4 regions of the Citrifermentans bremense genome follow, and region 1 is predicted to be linked to each of the others. Evidence: riboswitches for the same ligand, from Rfam matches in the RefSeq annotation. Region 1 holds a riboswitch; each other region holds the start of a gene.

Region 1 (5,153 bases):
TAGTCTCGGTCGTATGTTCAGCCATTTATATGAACCTCAAGAAAGTTGCTTGTCGTGGATAACTGCTGCCCGGTGATCAAAGCTCTCCGGTCGCCCTTTTCACGCGGGCGGCGGCAACCTGCAGATCGAAGACGCTGCGAAAGTAGTCGGTCCTGGTCTGGGTGAGGAGGGTCTGTGCGTCGATGACCTCGGTGGCGGTGCCTACTTTTTCCTGATAGCGGTCGCGGGTGATGCGTAGGTTTTCCACCCCCTGGGCTATCGCCTTCTCGGCGACCTGGAGCCTTGTGAGCGCGACCTTCATGTCGTTTTGGGCCGTGGAGAGTTCGAGCCTGACCCGGTCCTCCAGGTCCCTCATCCGCTCCTCGTCCCTTGCCCGCGATTCGACCGCCTGGCGGATCCTCGCTTCCTTGGCGGCACCGTCGAAGAGGTTCACCTTGAGCCCGAGCGTGGCCGCATAGATGGTCTGTTCGCGGACCTTGCTGTTGTCCAGGTAGTCCAGGCCGAACTTCGCGAAGATCTCGGGGTAGTAATCGCTTTTTGCCTCTTTGACGGTCTGTTCGTCAGCACTGACCACGGCCCTGAGGGCCGAGATTTCGCCGCGCCTGGAGAGGTCCGGTGCCGCCTGCTCGTCGGGAAGGGGGGGGATGTCCGTCTGTTCCTGGAGGTCGGCGCGGTAACCGGCCGGGGCGCCGGTGAGGTAGTTCAGGTAGAGCCAGCCGTTTTGGACCTGGTTCAGGGCGCTGTAAAGGTTCTGCCTGCTGGAAGCCACGCGCACCTCGGCCTGCAAGAGGTCGTTTCGCGTCACCACACCCTCCTCGAACAGCGCCTGCGCCGTCTTCTGGTGGGCGGTCATCTGGACCACCTCGTCGTTGGCTGCGCCGACCAGCTTATCCGCGGCGAGGATGCCGAAGTAGGCGCGCACCACCTCCAGGAACAGGTCCTGCTCCTGGCCCGAGTGGGAGAACTGCGCCGCATCGCGCTGCAGACGGGCTCTCGCCTCGCGCGCGCCGGTGCGGCCGAAATCGTACAGGGTGTTGTAGATGCTGAGGTTCAGGAAGGGGTAGCGGGGATCCTGGGTTTCCTGGACGACGTTGCCGAATTTCACGGCCTGTGCGTCAAGCTGGGCGGTGTAGCCTGCCTGCAGGTCCACCCGGGGGAGCCTTGCGCTGCGGGCGATGGCGATCTGTTCCTGGGCGATCGCGACATCATGGGTGTTCGCCTTGAGTCCCCTGCTGCTGGCAGCCGCCTTGTTCAGGCACTCCTTCAGCGTGAGGGTCTCGGCCCTTGCCGCGCCTGTTCCAGTGAGGGCCATCAATGCCAGTATGATCAACGCTCTTCGCATGAAAGCTCCAGGATCAGCTGCGGATCTTTTCCAACAGCGACTTCAAGGTTTCCTGTTCTTCAGGGGTCAGTTTGGCTACCAGCTTCCGCTGGGCTTTCAGCGCCAGCGGCGTAAGTTCCGGCTGCAGCGCCTTCCCCTTTTCCGTGAGGCAGATGCGATAGGCGCGGCGGTCGTCCGGGTCCGCCTGCCTTGCCACGAGCCCCTCCTTTTCCAGCCTGTCGATCAGCCCCCCCATGGTGGTCCTGTCGATCTGGCTCCTGGCCGAGAGCACAGACTGGCTCAGGCCGTCCTCGCGCCACAGAAAACCCAAGAGGCCGAATTGCTGCGGAGTTAAATCGTAATCGTCGAAGTGCTCCTTGAAGATGAGGCTGGCGCGCTGATAGGCCTTCGACAGGAGAAACCCCAGAGTCTTCTCTATCTCGATCGGTGTTCTTGCTGGCATGTAAAGCCCCCTTCTCTCGAAGCGGTTACCCCGGCGCGCAAGCGATGCGGTGTTGCTGTTATAGCAGCTGCAAAAAACGGCAGTATACCACAGCCCTGCGCGGCAGGTGTGCCATTATGCATATAATCAGTATGCTGTCAATATATCTGGCAGGCACAGTGCTGCTTCTGTTGCAGTACCGTCTATGCTGATCCAGTAGGAAAGACTCATATCGTGCGACCATTATCTTTACCTCTGCGAATCTTCCTATACCCTCCTGTTTTTGCTTGACACCATTATGGTATTAAAGTACCTTTTTACCCAAATTGTAGCGGTGAACCCGGCAGGAGCCGGAACCGCAAGGAACGCTGTCTTCTGCTCAGGGTCGTGTAACTGTCCCGGAAGCTTATTTAGCGGCGGAAAAATCTAAACAACAGTCTCCGAGCCGTGGCGCCTAAAAGGGATTTCCCCTCAGGGCGGGCCGGCCTACGGGTATCGCTGGAAACGGCGGTGCCTCCCTTTTGCAAAGGAGACCCCAACGGCCGGAGTGCGTCCGGAGCCGTCAAGGGGCCTCTCTATCCAGAGACGCCCCTTTTGCGTTTGTTGTACTAGAAGCCGCACCCGCAGCGAGGGCGGGTTTGCTGCCACAAAAATCAGAAAAGCAGTCTCCGAGCCGTGGCGCCTAAAAGGGATCTCCCTCAGGGCGGGCCGGCCTATGGGTATCGCTGGAAACGGCGGTGCCTCCCTTTTGCAAAGGAGACCCCAACGGCCGGAGTGCGTCCGGACCGTAAAGGGGCCTCTCTATCCAGAGATGCCCCTTTTTTCGTAGGAGGCGTCCAACCTCGCTCACCGGGCGCCGGTCGCTGGCGACTATCAACAGACGCAACAGCAAAGATCGACATCATTGGCTGATCACCAAATCAAAAAACAGGGAGGAGGAAAGGAAAATGAAATACACAGAGGCTGGATGTTATCTCGAAGTAGACATCATGACAGGAAACATAGATCGGGTGGCGGTCGACCCTAAGGTGATGGAACAAAATCTTTGCAGGCAGGGAATCAGCATCAATGAACCGTGCGGAGGCTTTTGCCAGCATTCAGTCAGGACCTGCCTCCGGGTGGAAGAGGGTGAATGAAACGCGGAGAGTCCAAGGAGGGACGATACGAGCGCATTGGTAGATAAAACCGACATCAAGACATGGAATGTGAACATTTAAAGAGAGGTAAAAATGAGATATGCAGAGGCAGGATACTATCTGGAAATCGACCTGGCGACGGGAAATATCGAGCGTGTAGCGACCGACCCCAAGCTGATGCAACTTCATCTTGGCGGGTTGGGTACCAGCATCAAGGAACACTGGGACAGGGTCCCGCCAGAGGTTAAGGCCTTTGACCCTGAAAATCACCTTATCTTCAGCACCGGTCTTTTAAACGCTACGCCTGCTTTCAGTGCCAACCGTTCTGTCGTCACCTTCGTTTCGCCGCAGTCTGGAACCTTGGCGTACCCGATGATGGGGGGATTTTTCGCAGCTGAACTCAAATACGCCGGCTATGACAAGGTGATCTTCAAGAACAAGTCACCCAACTGGGTGTACCTGTACATCAACAACGACAAGGTGGAGATACGCGACGCCTCGCATCTGCAGGGGCGAGGCGCTGTTGAAACTCAGGAACTCATCCGCAAAGAACTGAATCTGCCCAAAGCCCAGGTCGCAGCCATCGGCCTTGCCGGGGAGAACCGCGTCTTCACGGCTTCCATCGAGCAGTCCAGGTCGAGCGCCAGCAGGCTCGGCGGCGGCGCTGTCATGGGAGACAAGAAGATAAAGGCAATTGCCGTTCGCGGGACAAAGGACATCTATCTCGCCCGGCCAGATGAGTTTATGGAACAGATGAAGGGGGTGACGGACTACATCAAGTACAGATGGGCCAACCCCATCAAGGACGTGATGACCATCTTGTCCGGCATCGGGTCTCCGCAGGAGATGCTGCACACGGACGAAAAGTGGCACACAGAGAACTTTGCCTGGGGCAATGCACGCACCCGGAGAAGAGACTTCTGGACCGAAGAAATCGACGAGTCCTGGTCGAAGTCACAGCACGCCGCGGTAAAGCGGTTGATAAGCTGCTTTAACTGTCCCACGCATTGCGGGGCTCTGATATCCCACAAAGACACGCCGAGATACATGGCGAAGTGCTTCGGGAAACTCACCTATGCAATGGCGGCCTACGTCGATGACTTGGACTTTTCCTGGAAAATACTTCAACGCGCCACTGAGTATGGCGTCGACTCCTTCTCTACTCCCCAAATTCTGGCCTTCGCCGTTGAACTTTATGAAGCCGGCATCCTGACGGACAAGGACTTCGCCGGCTGCCCGTCGGATAAGGAGGGGAGATTCTTCTGGCTCCTCGACAGGGTCGTGCGGCGGGAAGGAATCGGCGACGTGCTGGCTGACGGCGTCTATTTCGCCGCCCGCAAGATCGGCAACGGCGCCGAGGCCTTCGATCACAACACCATCAAGAAGCACGAGCAGCTCCCGGTCAAGCTCGGAACGCTGGATCCGCTCTATTTCCTCATGTACTCCACCAACGAGAAGATAAGCATCACCCAGATGGAAGGGCAGTGGCCCCAGTCTGCTTTTCCGACCATGGAGCAGAGAGAGGAGTTCGTAAGGGATTGGCCCCAGATTCCCCACGAAGGGTTCAAGCAGTATGTGCTGGACTGGGAACTGAGGGGAGAAAAGTCGATCCCTTATTATCCGACGCCTGACATGTGCTCCGAAATCGTCGACTGGATGGAGATGATGCACAACATCGACGATGCGGTAGGTATGTGCTGCGGCATGTCGTCGTTCTGCCTGAAACCTCCCTACCACATTCACAACTACCCCAAATTGATCTCTGCCGCGACCGGAATGGACCTGGACGAGGATGGGCTGAAAGAAATCGCCAACAGGAACCGGAACCTCCACAGGGCATACAACAACAGGAAAGGGATCAGAAGGGCCGACGAGAAGCCGCCACAGGATCACTGGAAAAAGAGATTCCCGGAACTGGAAGAAGAACTGTTGTCGACCTATTACAAATACAAGGGATGGAACGAAGACGGTATTCCCACTAGAGAAAAGCTGGAAGAGCTGGGTCTGGGCTACGTCGCTAACGATTTGGAAATGAGGGGGATACTGAAAAATGGCGAAAATTAAGAAAAAGATCAGAACTATCACTGTCAATGCGGACAAGTGCAACGGTTGTCGGACCTGTGAGGTGATGTGCTCGGCTTTCCACGCGGTTCCGCCCTACAGCAGTAACAATCCGGGACGGTCCCGCATCCAGATCATCACCGACCGGCTGGGGGACATCTGGCTTCCCGTTTTCGCCGGCGAGTATACCGAA
Region 2 (5,153 bases), 1.4 Mb from region 1:
AGCTCCTCGATGACGTACCCGCCGAGCCCCCCGCAGCCGATCACTGCCACGCGGCTGCGGAACAGCTTCAACTGCTCCTCGATCGAGATCATGTTCCGGTTGCGCTGGTAGCGCGCGGGGAAGATCCCGTTTTCCAGGGCCAGTGCTTCGACTTCGTGGTACCTCAACCCGAACTGGGCCGCGGCTTGGCTCTGCGCGTTCCAGGAGAGCATACCCGCTTGGGCGGAATCCTTGAGAAAGGTAAGTGCTTTCAGCATTTCAGCCTCCTCCTACCAGCGGGAACAGGGACAGGGTGTCCTGGTCGGCGAGCTTGGAGTCGAGTTCCCCGTGCCTGCCGTTCAGCATGACGATACCGATCTCCTCTTCGGTAAGCCCAAGGCTCAGCACCACGGCCCGCACCTCGGTCCCATCCGGGAGTTCCTGCTCGGCCACCTTGAACCTGCCGTTTCTAAATGTCGCGAAAAGCTTGAGCGTGATTCTCATGTGGCACCTGCGAATTCGTGGGTAGAAACGAAAAAGCCCGGCGTGACTTGCGTCACGCCGGGGAGTGGCGCGTTTTTTAGAAGTTCCAGAACTCGTCGAGTTCCGCGTCGGTGAAGTCCCATACCGCGTTGTGCGGCGCCACCGGCTCGGTTTTGAAGAAGTCCGGCAGGCGGTCGTGCACGTTGGTGAGCCCCGCTTCCTGGTTGAACTTGCGCTCGAGCTTCAGGACATGCTTGCCCAGGTTGGTGACGTCGTCGCCGGTAAGGGCGATGTCGAAGCGGGCGTTGATCATGTCGATCAGGGCCGGGAGGCACTCCGGGATGTCCAGGGCCGGGAAGGCCACGAAGATGCACATGCCGGTGGAGTCGACCGCAGCGGTCGCGATCTGCAGGTTGCGGGAAAGCTCGACCTGGCCGTCCTTCTTGAGCGGATCGACGTAGCCGCCGACGTTCAGGATGTTGGTGGCGATGGTGTAGCCGGAGGTGTGGTCGGCGCCCATGGTGCTGGTCGCGTAGGTGACGCCGATACCCTTGACGGAGCGCGGGTCGTAGGCCGGGATTCCCTGGTTCTTCACGACCGGTACGCGGGTGACGCCGTAGGTGCGGCCGACGGAGCCGGCGCCGCCACCCAGGATGCGGCCCAGGGCGGTCCCTTTGCCGATCTCTTCGGTCAGAAGGCGCAGCATTTCCTTGGAGTCGCCCCAGTTGAGGATGCCGGCTTCCATGGCGACGCCGAACATGACGGCGGTCTCGATGGAGTCGATCCCGATGTCGTCCATCAGGTTGTCGGCACGGGCGATGTCGTCCAGGTTGTCGATGCAGCAGTCGGCACCAAGGCCCCAGATGGTCTCGTACTCGAAACCGGAGGTGACGTACTTGCCGTCCTTGTCGTTGTAGACCTGGGAGCACTGGATGATGCACCCTGCGTGGCAGCCGTGCTTCACCTTACCGCCGCGTGCCGCGATGGTGTCGTGCATGGTCTCGCCGGAAATCTTGTCGTGCCCTTCGAACTGGCCGACGGTGAAGTTCCTGGTCGGCAGGCCGCCTGCTTCGTTCAGGATGTTGACGAGGACGTTGGTGCCGTAGGTCGGCAGGCCTTCGCCGGAAACCGGGTGGTCGAGAAGCGCCTTGGAGAAGGCCCTTGCCGCGGTCTTGAATTTCTCCGGATCGGCGATGGTCACGGGTTTCGCGCCCTCACCGTCGATGGAGATGAATTTGATCTGCTTGGAGCCCATGACTGCGCCCAGGCCGCCACGGCCGTGGCTGCGGATCTTGCTGTCCGGGTCCTTCACGGAGATGTTAGCCGCGGTCATCTTAAGCTCGCCGGCGATGCCGATGGTGAGGACGCCGGTCTTCTTGCCCAGGCGCTGCTCAACTGCATCGATGACGGCGAAGTTGCCGGCGCCGAGAAGTTCTTTCTCCTCGTTGATGGTGACGCCGTTGATCCCCACGGCGAGGTTGTACCAGGTGCCGGATTTCGGCGCGCCTTCGATGATGAGGGCCTTGATGCCGAGTTTAGCCAACATCTGTGCCGCGGTGCCGCCGGCGTTGGACTCCTTGATGCCGCCGGTAAGGGGGCTCTTGGCGCCTGCGGAGAGGCGGCCGGAGTTAGCTGCAGCGGTGCCGGTCAGAAGGCCCGGCGCGAAGCAAAGAACGTTCTGCGCGGAAAGCGCATGGCAGGTCGGCGGCACTTCAGCGGCCACGATGGTGGAGGTAAGCGCGCGGCCGCCAAGGCCTGCCCAGGCTGCCGGAACTTCTTCGATCTTGGTGGTGAGGTCGGTCATGTTGACGCGAAATATCTTATCCATGCTTTTCAAGCTCCCTATTAATTAGTTTCCGGCATCGGTGCCGGCGCTCCTTTCCAAGAGGGAGGCTCCGCCGTTTCCAGCGAAACCCGTTGGCCTGGCTCCGTGAGGGTGATCCCTTTTAGGCTGCGCATGGCTCGGAGGATAATGACCCCTCCCCGGTGAAGGGGAGGGGAGGTTTGCTGCGATGCTGCTGTCTCTTACATTGCGTCCTTGAAGATCTGGACAACCTGCTCGAGGGTTGCCTTGCGCGGGTTGGTGAACTGGCAGGCGTCTTTCTTCGCGTTCTCAGCCATGATGGTCAGGTCCTCTTCCTTGACGTTGAGGGCCTTGAGGCCGGTTGGGATGCCGATGGAAGCGGAGAGGGTGCGGATCCTGTCGATTGCCTTCTGGCCTGCTTCGGTCACGGAGAGGCCGTCGACGTTCTCGCCGAGTGCCTTCGCGATGTCAGCGAAACGCTTCGGGCAGGCGATCAGGTTGTACTGGCTGACGGCCGGGAGCAGGATCGCGTTGCAGACGCCGTGCGGCAGGTTGTAGAAGCCGCCCAGCTGGTGAGCCATGGAGTGAACGTAGCCAAGCGATGCGTTGTTGAACGCCATGCCTGCCAGGTACTCGGCGTAAGCCATCTTGTCGCGCGCCTCGAGGTCTTCGCCGTTGGCGACTGCCTTGGAGAGGTACTCAGCGATCAGCTCGATTGCCTTGATGGCGCAAGCGTCGGTGATCGGGGTGGCGATGGTGGACACGTACGCCTCGACGGCGTGGGTCAGTGCGTCCATGCCGGTTGCCGCGGTCAGTGCTGCCGGCTTGCCGACCATGAGCAGCGGGTCGTTGATCGCGACGTTCGGGGTGCAGCGCCAGTCGACGATCGCCATCTTAACGTGGGTGTCGGTGTTGGTGATGATGCAGAAACGGGTCATTTCGGACGCGGTGCCTGCGGTGGTGTTGATTGCCACGAATGCCGGCATGGGCTTGGTGGTTTTGTTCACGCCTTCGAGGTCGCGGATGTGGCCGCCGTTGCCGATGACCATGCCGATGCCCTTGGCGCAGTCGTGGGAGGAACCGCCGCCCAGGGAGATGATCGCGTCGCAGCCGTTGTCCTGGTACACCTTGACGCCGTCATGCACGTTGAGGTCGGTCGGGTTGGGCTCTGCGCCGTCGAAGATGACTGCGGAAACACCAGCTTCTTCAACCTGGGACTTGATCTTGTCGGCAACGCCCATGGCCGAGAGGCCCTTGTCGGTAACGATCAGCGCCTTGGATGCGCCCAGCGCCTTGATCTGGCCACCGGTCTCTTTAGCGGAACCAATACCCATCAGTGATACTGTCGGAATGTAGAAACCGTACGTCTGCTCTCCTAATGCCATTTGTCTTTCCCCCTGTTGTTGTGTCCGGATTTCAAGCCCGGTTGTTTAACCATTGAGTAGGTCCATGTTGCATACACTGTCCTAAAACGGTTTTCTAGGTTATCGCAAACCCCATACCAGAATTTGCCAGAGCCGCATTTTTTTCGGCATCTGTTATTTTTTTGCCAGATACCGTATACTTAACCCGCACCATGTTTACACCACTTCTACCCCCGGTTTTCCGGCTCGCTCTGAAAAGTAACAGATGTCGTGTTCCATTATGGAGCGATTGCTCCGTTGTGGCACGGTTGTTTTGGTCAGTGATACATCATCTCATCACCGCCTCGAAAGCTCCCCCGCAGCAGCTTCAAAAATGCTTGTTCCTCATGTATTCACTATGTTAGTCCCCCCTCTCTCCTTCCTTTCGCTTTTTTGTGTGACGTTTTGCAGCAGTTGGTACCGATATTGCCTTTGTATACAAACAGGCAGTTCACGAGGCGGATCCCTTTATTCAAAAAAAATCCCCCCCAACCTCCCTTCGCAAAGGGGGGAGATTAAGAAATGGGAGTGGCGGCATGGCACTGATCGATACCTATGGCAGGCGCATAAACTACTTGAGACTCTCGGTCACGGACCGCTGCAACATGCGCTGCAGCTACTGCATGCCGGCGCAGGGCGTGGAGAAGCTTGAGCATAAAGAGATGCTGAGCTACGAGGAGCTCTATCGCGTGGCGGGCGCCTGCATAGCGCAGGGCATAGAGAAGATCAGGGTGACCGGCGGGGAGCCGCTGGTGAGAAAGGGGATCGTGCCCTTCCTGGAGCGCCTGGCGCGGGTGCCCGGCTTGAAGGAGCTGGTGCTGACCACCAACGGGCTGCAACTGGAGGAGATGGCGCTGCCGCTCAAGCGCGCCGGGGTGGCGCGGCTCAACATCAGCCTCGATTCGCTCAAGCCCGAAGTCTTCGCCCGCATCACCCGCGGCGCCGACCTGAAGCGGGTGCTCTCGGGTATCGAGGCAGCGGAGCGGACGGGTTTCAGCAACCTGAAGATAAACATGGTGGTGATGCGCGGGGTGAACGACGCCGAGATCCTGGACTTCGCCGCCCTCAGCGTCACCAAGCCGTACACGGTGCGCTTCATAGAGTACATGCCGACCCTGCTGGACGAGGGATGGAACGCGCAGAGCATGCCCGGGAGCGAGATCCTCGCGCGGATCGCGGAGCGCTACCCGCTGCTCCCCATGGTCGGCGCGGAGATGGCGGGCCCGGCCCGCAACTTCAAGATTGAGGGGGCGGCCGGAGCCATCGGCATCATCACCCCGGTTTCCGGCCACTTCTGCGAGAGCTGCAACAGGATCAGGGTCACCGCCGCCGGCAGGATGCGCGGCTGCCTCTTCTCCGACCAGGGGGTGGACTTGAAACCGCTTTTGCAGAGCCTCGACCCATACCGGCTCCAGGAAGAGATCCGGCGCATCGTGACCCACAAGCCGGGACGGCATCACATAGCCGAGCCCGAGGCGGAGAAG
Region 3 (5,153 bases), 910 kb from region 1:
CAGCAGCGAGGGTTGCATCGAGAGCACCGAGGCGATGCAAAGCCGCTGTTTTTGCCCCGCGGAAAACCGCTCCGTGCTGCGCCCCTCCTCACCTTCCAAAAGTACCGCCCGCAGCGCCTTCTTCACCCGCAAGGCCACCTCGTCCGGCGGCAGGCAGAGGTTCTCCGGCCCGAAAGCCACCTCTTCCGCCACAGTGTCGCAAAGCATCTGCGCTTCCGGGTTCTGGAAGACGATGCCGACCTCCCGGCGCATGGCTGCGGCATCCGAAGCGATGAAAAGGGAGACGCTCCCATCGAGTGAGCCTTCCTGCAAGAGCCCGGCTAGGGCGAGCAAAAGGGTGCTCTTGCCGCTTCCGGAGTTGCCGGTAAGGGCCACGAACTCACCCTGGCCTACGCTGCAGGAAATTCCCGACAGTGCCGGTTCGCAAGCCCCCCGGTGGGTGTAGCCCAGGCCCTCGACTCTGAGAAAAACATGATCCAGAAAGCCTCCTTGTCGCCTGGCAGGCGCTTAAACGCGCTCCTTCAGGCAGTTAAAGGACGTGGCGCTCCAGCGCCGAAAGCGGCAGTTGTAGCAGGAGCGCTCCTCCTCGGCGACCAGCTCCTCGTCGACGTCGGCGGCAAAGGCGGCGCACTCCTCGGCCGCCCGGGCAGCTGCCTGCCACGCGTCCCTTCCGTGAAGAAATTCCCTTCCCCCCATGGCATCGGTGCGCCACATCGGTCAGTACCCCCTGAGCCGCTTTCTGTGCAGCGTCTGCCAGCGGGCCGCAGACGCGTCATCAAGCGGAGAGACCAGCAACACCGAGCTCCCGCCCAAAAGCACCGTCTTCGGCTTCTCGCCTATCGAGACCAGGTCATCCTCGTGCGGGGCACCGCCGTCGGCGCAGCGGACCGCATCCACCAGGGGATGCTGCAGCAGCTCCGCGACCCTCAGCGTCGGGCACGGCTGCGCGAACTCCAGCGCCCCCTTGAGCCGCCCGTCGTTCCCCCAGAGACGAAGCCCGGCCCCCGCCAGCGCGCCGATCACCCCCTGCCCGGTCCCTCCGTGCTGGGAGAGGTGCACCCCGAGCCGCCGGGCGAGGCCGTAGGCCTCGTCCATGGTGATCACTTCACGCTTCGCCCGCCGCCCGAAGGCCATCAGCTCGTCTTCCGACGTCACGCGCTCCGGCACGACCACGCAGAGGCCGGGATCGGACCCCGGCGCGGACTCCCGCCCGAGGAAATCCGATACGAACTCCGTCACCGGCGCCAGGGCCCCCTCGCCGATTTCGGCGTAAAAGCACATGGCGCTGTTGTGCGAAGTGTACGGGATGTCCGGGTGGACAAAGAGCTGGTGCCTGGTGACGAAGCTGCACGAGCCCCATCCCCGCTGCTCCAACCCGTCCGCGATCAGGGAAGCGATCTCCCCGGTCCCCCGGCTCTCCAGGTTGTCGGTATCGTCTATGGCTATCAATATCCGCATGCCTGCACTCCCATTCGCTATAACCACAGGTATACAACGGTGGACAAAAAAATGCCCCGTTCCGAAGATGGAAAGAGGCCGTAAGCAACCGGAATAATTACCGGTACTGCTTCAAGGCTCTCCTTTCCAAAAGAGAGGCGCCGCCGTTTCCAGCGACACCCGTTGGCTCGGCGCCATGGGGAAAAGACCCGGTAGGCGGCAGAGCTCGGAGAGTTCGATAAATTTGGCCCAGTGGAATAACACAGGAAAACGGTATACGCTAACGATTTTTTCGAAGGCGGTCATTTTTCTTCTTCCGTGCCAAGCGGCGCCTTTTCCGCCGTCTCCTGCTCCACCTGGTCCATGGTGTCGAGGACCTTTTCCGGCTGCACGTCCCTGGCAAGCTCCTCCAGCTCCGGGTTCCTCGACTCCTCCACCCCAAGGCGCTCCCCGATGGCGGTCAAAAGGGTGATGATCCTGGTCACCTCGTGCTCAGCCAGCAGATCTATGTGGAGGTTCAGTTCCGCGCGCCGGTCGGCCAATGCCTGCATCCGGTTCTGGCTGATGAGAACGAAGGTGGAGAGAAAGATCGCCTCGACCGAGGCCACCATGGCGAGGATGACGAGCGATGGGTCGAAGGGACGCAAAATGGGGAGCCACGACACGTTGATCAGAATCCAACCGCTGAACAGGAGCACGTGGATATAGACGAAGGTCATGCTTCCGGTGAAAGAGGTTATGGCATCGGCGACCCGCTCCTGCACGGGCTTTTTCCGCTCCTCGGCCTGGCGCCTCTCCAGCAGCGCGGCGATGTTGCGGTTCACCACGGCGGCCATCGCCTCTTCCCCCTCCGTCGTCGCCTTGCGCTCTTGTTCCTTCTTGCTCATCATCCCCTCCCGAACCGCGGGTCTGGAATCCAATGCTTTTTTGCATCAGCACATTATAGCAAGCCAATCTCCCCTTGAGGCTCAGCAGTTCAACCGCCCGAAAACCTTTTACAAAAGCGCCAGATCGTGTATAGTGCCGGAACCGCGTCCTTTTTTGACAGTCATACCCTTTTGAACGGAGACAACAGAGAGTATGAAAATGTTCCAACGCCTCCCCTTCCTTCTGCTCTCCTGCCTGCTGCTCTCCTGTCTGCTGTTTCCGGTGCTTGCGGTACCGGCGTCCTCTAAAACCGGTGCAGGGCCGGAGGCGCTGCAGCACAAGAAGATCCTGCTGATCAACTCATATCACGCCGGGTACAAGGGGTCGGACGGCATCATCGCCGGCTTCAGCGAGACCCTCCGCAAAACCTACCCCGCCGCAGAAATCACCATCGAGTACCTTGACTCCAAGAACTACAGCGGTCCGGAGTATGACCGCCGGGTGCTGGATACACTCAACTTCAAGTTCCAGAAAAAACAGTTCGATTTAATCGTCGCCACCGACGACTATGCCTTCAACGTCGTGGAGAAGCACCGTGACCGGCTCTTCGGCAACACCCCCGTGGTCTTTTGCGGCACCAACGATTTCGACGCAGGTCGCATCAAGGACCGCCCGGACTTTTCGGGGATAGACGAGACCCCGAGCTTTGCGGACACGCTGGAGCTGATCTTCAGGCTCCACCCCGACAGCAGGCGCATCGTGGTCATCCACGACGACTCCATCACCGGAACCCTCAACAGCGCGAGCTTCAAAGCCGCGGCGAGCCGCTTCCAGTCGCGCGCCGCGTTCAGTTACCTGGCAGGGAAAAGGCTCGAAGAGCTGATTCGCGAGGTGCAGCAGATTCCCCAAGGGAGCGTGATCGTCTACTTCGCCTCCTTCGTCCCCGACGAGAAGGGCGTGCGCATCTCCAGCGTCGAGGCGCTGCGCCGCATCTCGGACGCGAGCCGCGCTCCGGTGTACGGGGGGTGGGAATTCAACCTGGGGTACGGGATCGTCGGCGGCCGGCTGGTCAACCTGCGCCAGCATGGAGTGGCCGCCGCGGAGATGGCCGTAGCCCTGCTCAAGGGGGAGCGCCTCCCGTCGCGCCTGCAGCCAAGCCCGAACCAGTACATGTTCGACTACACGGAGCTCAAGCGCTTCGGCATACCGGTCTCGAAGCTGCCGTCGGATAGCATCGTCATCAACAAGCCGCAGACCTTCCTGTCGCGCTACGGTTTCACCATGATGGTGCTCCTTTCCGCGAGCCTGTTCCTGTTGCTGCTATTGGCCCTTGCCAAGCTGGTGATCAGCCGCAACGAGGCGCGCGCCAGCGAGGCGCGCTACCGCGGCATGGTCGAGGCATTCGACGGTTTGATGTACATCTGCTCCCCGGACTACCGCCTCGAGTTCATGAACGAGCGCCTGATCGAAAAAACCGGCCGCGACGCAACCGGCGGCATCTGTTACGAGGTCATCTACGGCCTCAGCGCCCCCTGCCCCTGGTGCCGGGGGACAGACAGCTTCCAGGGCAGGAGCGTGCAGTGGGAGTTGAACCTCCCCGAAGACGACCGGTGGTATCAGGTGTTCAACACCACCGTGGAGAACGTCCACGGCAAAGGCTCGAAGCTTGCGATGATCATCGACGTGACCGAGCGCAAGGAGGCGGAGGAGGCCCTGCGCCAGGCGATGGACGCAGCCGAGAGGGCCAACCGGGCCAAGAGCGAGTTTCTCTCCAACATGAGCCATGAGATCCGCACCCCCATGAACGGGGTCTTCGGCATGACGCAACTGCTGGAACTGACCGAGCTGAGCCAGGAGCAGCGCGAATACGTGCACTCCCTGAAGAGCTGCGGCAAGAACCTGCTGAGGCTGATCAACGACATACTGGACATCTCGAAGATCGAGGCCGGGATGATGACCCTGGAGTCCGAGCAGTTCAGCCTGCTGCAAAGCATCAGGGACGTGGTCATGACCCAGAACCCTGTCGCCAGGGAAAAGGGGCTCAGGCTCCAGGTCGACGTGGCGCCGGGGGTGCCCGACGCGGTCCTTGGCGACCAGCTCCGTTTCAAGCAGATCCTCCTGAACCTTCTGGGCAACGCGGTGAAGTTCACCGAGAAGGGAGGGGTCACCATCACCGTCTCTCTGCAGGAGCAACCCTCTCTCCCCGCTTCGTTCCTGATTGCGGTGCGGGATACGGGGGTGGGGATAGCCCCCGGGGCCCAGGAGGAGGTGTTCAAGCCCTTCGTCCAGGAAGACGGCTCGACCACGCGCAAGTACGGTGGAACCGGGCTCGGGCTCAGCATCAGCCGGCGCCTGGCGGAGATGATGGGGGGGAGCATCTCCGTAGAGAGCACGCCCGGGACGGGGAGCTGCTTCACTGTGGCCCTTCCCCTCACCCCGGCGAAGACGCCGGTAAAGGCGGCAGATGCGGCGCGCCAGCCCCCTCCGCTGTGGGCGGGGCGCCCCCTGCGGCTGCTGCTCGTCGAGGACGACCAGACCAACATCGTCTTCGCCTCGTCGCTTTTCAAAAAGCTCGGCCTGGAGACCACGGTGGCCGAAAACGGCAGGGAATGCCTGGCACACCTGGAGCGGGGGGATTTCGACGTGGTGCTGATGGACATACAGATGCCGGTGATGAGCGGGGAGGAAGCGCTGCGGGAGATCCGGGAGAAGGAGCGAGCGACCTCGTCCCGTCAGCCGGTGATAGCCCTCACGGCGTACTCGCTGAACGACGACAGGAGGCGTTTCCGGGAGGCTGGTTTCGACGGCTACCTGTCGAAGCCTCTGGAGACGGGAGAGCTGATCCAGGA
Region 4 (5,153 bases), 590 kb from region 1:
CCTCGGGGACCGGCGTTTTCCGCTCTCCCTTGTTGAGGCTCACGTTCACCGCGATGATTTTTCCAGTCATAGATGACTCCTTTGTTGAACCTGTCTATATCTCTGCAACCTCAATTCCTGGACCAACCTACCCCTTGATCACCCGCCGACCCTGGACATGGCGAACGGGACCGTTTCCGCTCCCTCGTCCGTCACCTCGTGGCGCCCGGGCTTCGCCGCGACGATGCGCTGAACCTCCCGGCGCAAGAGCGCGTCGTCGCCTGTGGCCAATACCGGCCGCAGGTCCACGCCTTCCCCCGAGAAGAGGCACCCCTTGGCGATTCCCGAGGCGGTCACCCGCAAGCGGTTGCAGCCGTTGCAAAAATGCCCGGTCATGGCGGTGATGATCCCAAGCGACCCCTGCGACCCCTGCACCTTGAAGTTCTTCGAGGGGCCGGAGCGCTCGCTGTGGCTCACCTCTTCGATGAGATAACGCGCGCCGATGCGCTCCCTGATCTCAGCACCCGGGACGCAGAGTTCGCGCCAGTCGGCGTCACCGCAGGTCGGCATGTACTCGATGAACCTGACCACGTAGGGACGCTTCATGGTCAGTTCCACGAAGTCGAGGATCTCGTCGTCGTTTATGCCGCGCATCACCACCACGTTGATCTTGTGTGGGGAAAAACCGGCCTTTTCAGCGGCCTCCAGCCCGTCCAGGACGCGCTGGAGTTCGCCGCCGCGGGTGATTTTCGCGAAGGTCTCGGGCTTGAGGGAGTCGAGGCTGATGTTGAGGCGCTGCACCCCCGCTTCCCGCAACCCCTGAGCCATCTCCTTCAAGAGCAGGCCGTTGGTGGTCAGTACCAGTTCCTTGAGCCCGGGAAGCGCACCCAGCCGCTCCAGGAAGGACAGGATCCCTTTGCGGACCAGGGGCTCGCCGCCGGTGACGCGGATCTTCTCGATCCCCGCAGCCACCGCTTCGGTCGAGATGCGCAAGAGGTCGGCGTAGGAGAGGACCTCCGAATGGTCCAGCTTCTCCACCCCCTCTTCCGGCATGCAGTAGCGGCAGCGGAGGTTGCAGCGGTCAGTGACGGAGAGCCGGAGGTAGTTGATGCGCCTGCCGTAAGTGTCTATCAGTGCCATAGCTAAGCTTCTTCCCCAGAAACCGTCGGCTGCCGCCGACGGCTGGAATGCGAAAGTGACCGCCCTCCCCCAGTGAGTTCCGGCGGCATGCCAAAAACCATACCCTGTTTGATGGGGGGAATGCAATCCCTTAAAAATCGGTGGACAACCGGCAGATGACGGGTGAGAAAACGTATACGCAGCTGTAGGAAGAAGGCTATAATGGTATAAGAATGCGATTTTACGGGGAGTTATTTTGGCAGGCGCAGCGAGAAGAAAGCCGCAGTGGAAATTCTGGGAATAATATAATTTTTTATTTTTCGACAAATGTGTTATGGCTTAAGCAAAATCAGTAGCTAGTCTCCGAGCCGCAGCTTTCTAAAGGGGTGTACCCCCACGAAGCCGGGGCCGTTGGGTGCTGCCGGAAACGGCGCCGCCTCCCTTTTGGAAAGGAGAACCGCCGCCGCTGTCCGCGCACGGGGTCCTCTCCTTTTGGGATGTGGGCCCTTTTCTTTTCCCATTCCACTGCGAAGAGGTAACGATGATGAATTACGAACTTGCCCGGCGCACCATTCTCGAAAAAGTCGCACCCGCCGGGGTCGAGCGGGTCATGCTGCTCGAAGCGGCAGGAAGGATACTGGCCGAGGACTACGCCGCTCCCAGCGACATGCCCCGCTGGGACAACTCCGCCATGGACGGCTTCGCCGTGAAAAGCGCAGGCTGCGCGCCCGGGACCGTGCTCAAGGTGACCGACTACATCCCGGCAGGTGTAAGCTCCGGCGACGCGGTCGCGGAAGGGTGCGCCGCGAGAATCATGACCGGCGCCCCCATCCCCCCCGGGGCGGACGCCGTAGTCCCCATCGAGGAGACAGAAGCAACGGATCAAAGCGTGAAGCTGCTGCAGCAGGTGAAAAAGGGAGACCACATCCGCTTTCAGGGGGAGGACGTCGGCCGAGGCGACCTGATCATGCCAAAGGGGACCCTGATCGGCCCGCCGCAGGTGAGCCTCCTCGCTTCCTTTTCCGCCGCCATGGTTCCGGTGTACCGGCGCGTGCGGGTGGCGATCCTCTCCACCGGGGACGAACTGGTGGAGATCGGCACGGAACCCAAGGAGAGCCAGATCGTCAACAGCAACGCCCTGGCCCTTGCCTGCGCCGTCAAGCTCTGCGGCGCGGAGCCGGTGATCCTCGGCATCGCCAGGGACAACAGGGAAAGCCACCTGGCCTATATCGGCGAAGGACTGAAAGCGGACGTGCTGATCACCTCCGCGGGCGTTTCCGCCGGGGACCGCGACCTGGTGCGCGAGATCCTGGCGGAGTTAGGGGTAGTCGAAGAGTTCTGGAAACCGGGAGTGAAGCCCGGCGGCCCCACCGCATTCGCCCTCATGGGGAGTAAGCCGGTCTTCTCCCTCCCAGGTAACCCCGTTTCCACCATGATCACCTTCGACGAATTCGTCCGCCCCGCGCTTTTGAGGATGATGGGGCACGAGAAGGCGCTGAGGCGGACCGTGCGCGGCTATTTGAAGGAGGGGACGCGCAAGAAAGCGGGGAAACTGAACTTCCTGCGGGTGCAGGTCAGCATCGAGGAGGGCCGCTACCTGGCCAGCACCGCCGGCGACCAGAACACGGGGATATTGAAGACCATGCTCCGCTGCAACGCGCTGGCGCTGCTCCCGGCAGACCGCACCGAATTTGCCGCCGGCGAAGAGGTCGAGCTGCACCTTTTGGATCCCACCCTGGAAATGGAGGCCTGAGATGTCTTTCAATCATTTCGACGCAAGCGGCAACGCCATCATGGTCGACGTAAGCGAGAAGGTCCCGACGCTTAGGACCGCAATAGCCGGAGCGGTACTTTCGCTCAAGCCGGAGACCGTGCAGGCGATCGTCTCCGGGCGGGTAGCCAAGGGTGACGTCCTGGGTGTGGCACGCATAGCGGGGATAGCCGGGGCGAAGAAGACCCCGGAGCTGATCCCCCTCTCCCACCCGCTGGCGCTGCACCACGTCTCGATCGAGTTCGAGGTGGACGAGCAGAAGGGTACCATCGCCGTCCTGGCGACTGTACGCGCCTTCGAGCGGACCGGGGTGGAGATGGAGGCGATGGCCGCGGCGACGGTGGCCGCCCTCACCGTCTACGACATGTGCAAGGGGAGCGACAAGGGGATCGTGATCTCGGAGGTCAAGCTCCACTACAAGGAAGGCGGCAAGAGCGGCGTCTTCAAGAGAGAAGCGTAACAACGCCAAAGGAGATTTTTCCATGCGAGCAGCGATACTGACCTTGAGCGACCGTTGTTCCACCGGCGAGCGGGCCGACGGCAGCGGCCCCGCCCTGAAAAGCTTCCTGGAGGAGCGCGGTGTGACCGTCGCCTGCACCGAGGTGATCCCGGACGACGCCTACCTCATCTCGGAGAAGCTGGCTACCTGGTCCGACAGCGGCAGCTTCGACCTCATCCTCACCACCGGGGGTACCGGGGTCTCGCCGCGCGACGTTACCCCGGAGGCGACCGAACGCGTGGTCGACCGGGTGCTCCCGGGCTTCGGCGAGGTGATGCGCGCGGAGAGCCTCAAAAAGACCCCGCATGCCATCATCTCCCGCGCCATCGCCGGGATCAGGAAGAACACCCTGATAATCAACCTCCCCGGCAGCCCCAGGGGGGCCACGGAAAACATCGGTTTCGTCTGGGCCGCCGTCCCCCACGCCGTTGCCAAGCTCCAGGGAGACCCTGAGGAATGCGGGACGCCGCTTCCCAAGTGACGCATATCCGTACCCTTTTCTGTTGACCGATCCCCCCGGCTGGGTTATATATCCTAACACGGTTTGAAAATTTAATACGGAGGGATCATCATGCCGTTGGTTAAGCAGATTCACGACAAGGCAAGGGCCAACAAGAAGACCGTCGTCTTGCCGGAAAGCTACGACGAGAGGATGCTGTACGCCGCCCAGAACATCGTGGAACAGGGTTTGGCGCACATTGTACTTCTGGGGAAGCCTGAGGCGATCAAAGCGGCCGCCTCTGAGAAAGGGATCAACCTCGCCGGTGTCGAGATCATCGAACCCGCAGCCTCCGACAAGCTCGCGGGATACGTGGCGAAACTGGTGGAGCTGAGAAAATCGAAGGGGCTCACCGCCGAGCAGGCGCGCGAGCTTCTCTGCGGCGCAGACAACCTCTATTTTGCCGGGATGATGGTGCGCGAGGGGGATGCCGACGGCGAGGTGGCAGGCGCCACCGGCACCACCGGCGACGTTTTGCGTGCCGCCTTCCAGACCGTGGGCCCCGCCCCCGGCATCAAGACCGTATCCTCCTTCTTCCTGATGGCGACCAAGAGCCCCGAGTTCGGCGAGAACGGGGTCATCCTCTTTGCCGACTGCGCCGTAAACCCCAACCCCGACGCGCAGGCCCTGGCGGAGATCGCCATCGCCACCGCGGGAAACTGCAAGTCCTTTCTGGACGTGCCTGCACGTGTCGCCATGCTCTCCTTCTCCACCAAGGGGAGCGCTAGTCACCCTGATGCGGACAAGGTACTGAAGGCGCTGGAGCTGGCGAAAGGGATGGACCCGAACCTCAGCATCGACGGCGAACTCCAGGCGGACGCCGCTCTCATCCCTGCCGTAGGGGGCAAGAAGGCGCCCGGCAGCAATGTGGCCGGCAAGGCCAACGTCCTCGTCTTCCCCGACCTCGACGCCGGCAACATCGCCTATAAGCTCGTTGAGCGCATCGCCGGCGCCAAGGCGATCGGCCCGGTGATCCAGGGGCTGGCGAAGCCGGTGAACGACCTCTCCCGCGGCTGCTCGGTCCAGGACATCGTGGACGTGACCGCCATCACCGCGGTGCAGGCACAGGGGTAGCCAAGCCGACTGGTCCGACTGGTCCGACTGGTCCGACGAAACCTGTAAAAAAGAAAGGCCGGCGGGGAACCCCGCCGGCCTTTCTTGCGTCGTTTTCTCAGCCCTTACTTCCTGACAAAGTCGGGCTTGGAGAAGCTGTACTCGAAGTGCATGTGGTCCGTGTAGGTCCCTTCCAGGATGGCCGCCACGTCTTCGGTGAAGACCAGCTCCTC

The links. A riboswitch is a leader RNA that binds a small molecule or an ion and turns the genes downstream of it on or off. The one in region 1 is predicted to bind molybdenum cofactor.
Region 2: another riboswitch for molybdenum cofactor. It lies ahead of GEOBRER4_RS14050 (aldehyde ferredoxin oxidoreductase family protein); the one in region 1 lies ahead of GEOBRER4_RS08280 (aldehyde ferredoxin oxidoreductase C-terminal domain-containing protein).
Region 3: another riboswitch for molybdenum cofactor. It lies ahead of GEOBRER4_RS04080 (hypothetical protein); the one in region 1 lies ahead of GEOBRER4_RS08280 (aldehyde ferredoxin oxidoreductase C-terminal domain-containing protein).
Region 4: another riboswitch for molybdenum cofactor. It lies ahead of GEOBRER4_RS10755 (molybdopterin molybdotransferase MoeA); the one in region 1 lies ahead of GEOBRER4_RS08280 (aldehyde ferredoxin oxidoreductase C-terminal domain-containing protein).

The regions. Positions count from the first base shown of each region.
Region 1 is NZ_AP023213.1:1,859,041-1,864,193, forward strand. Features, by position in the region: gene GEOBRER4_RS08265 (HlyD family secretion protein) at 1-25, opposite strand, end outside; gene GEOBRER4_RS08270 (TolC family protein) at 77-1,342, opposite strand; gene GEOBRER4_RS08275 (MarR family winged helix-turn-helix transcriptional regulator) at 1,356-1,784, opposite strand; molybdenum cofactor riboswitch at 2,190-2,311, shown strand; molybdenum cofactor riboswitch at 2,418-2,538, shown strand; gene GEOBRER4_RS08280 (aldehyde ferredoxin oxidoreductase C-terminal domain-containing protein) at 2,993-4,963, shown strand; gene GEOBRER4_RS08285 (4Fe-4S dicluster domain-containing protein) at 4,950-5,153, shown strand, end outside.
Region 2 is NZ_AP023213.1:3,217,553-3,222,705, reverse strand. Features, by position in the region: gene GEOBRER4_RS14060 (HesA/MoeB/ThiF family protein) at 1-257, opposite strand, end outside; gene GEOBRER4_RS14055 (MoaD/ThiS family protein) at 259-483, opposite strand; gene GEOBRER4_RS14050 (aldehyde ferredoxin oxidoreductase family protein) at 560-2,290, opposite strand; molybdenum cofactor riboswitch at 2,321-2,442, opposite strand; gene GEOBRER4_RS14045 (iron-containing alcohol dehydrogenase) at 2,488-3,651, opposite strand; gene moaA (GTP 3',8-cyclase MoaA) at 4,206-5,153, shown strand, end outside.
Region 3 is NZ_AP023213.1:949,200-954,352, reverse strand. Features, by position in the region: gene GEOBRER4_RS04090 (ABC transporter ATP-binding protein) at 1-450, opposite strand, end outside; gene GEOBRER4_RS04085 (hypothetical protein) at 508-714, opposite strand; gene GEOBRER4_RS04080 (hypothetical protein) at 718-1,458, opposite strand; molybdenum cofactor riboswitch at 1,562-1,681, opposite strand; gene GEOBRER4_RS04075 (DUF1003 domain-containing protein) at 1,740-2,324, opposite strand; gene GEOBRER4_RS04070 (ABC transporter substrate binding protein) at 2,518-5,153, shown strand, end outside.
Region 4 is NZ_AP023213.1:2,447,728-2,452,880, forward strand. Features, by position in the region: gene GEOBRER4_RS10745 (MOSC domain-containing protein) at 1-70, opposite strand, end outside; gene moaA (GTP 3',8-cyclase MoaA) at 139-1,119, opposite strand; molybdenum cofactor riboswitch at 1,448-1,569, shown strand; gene GEOBRER4_RS10755 (molybdopterin molybdotransferase MoeA) at 1,640-2,851, shown strand; gene moaC (cyclic pyranopterin monophosphate synthase MoaC) at 2,853-3,329, shown strand; gene GEOBRER4_RS10765 (MogA/MoaB family molybdenum cofactor biosynthesis protein) at 3,352-3,849, shown strand; gene pta (phosphate acetyltransferase) at 3,940-4,941, shown strand; gene GEOBRER4_RS10775 (acetate kinase) at 5,046-5,153, opposite strand, start outside.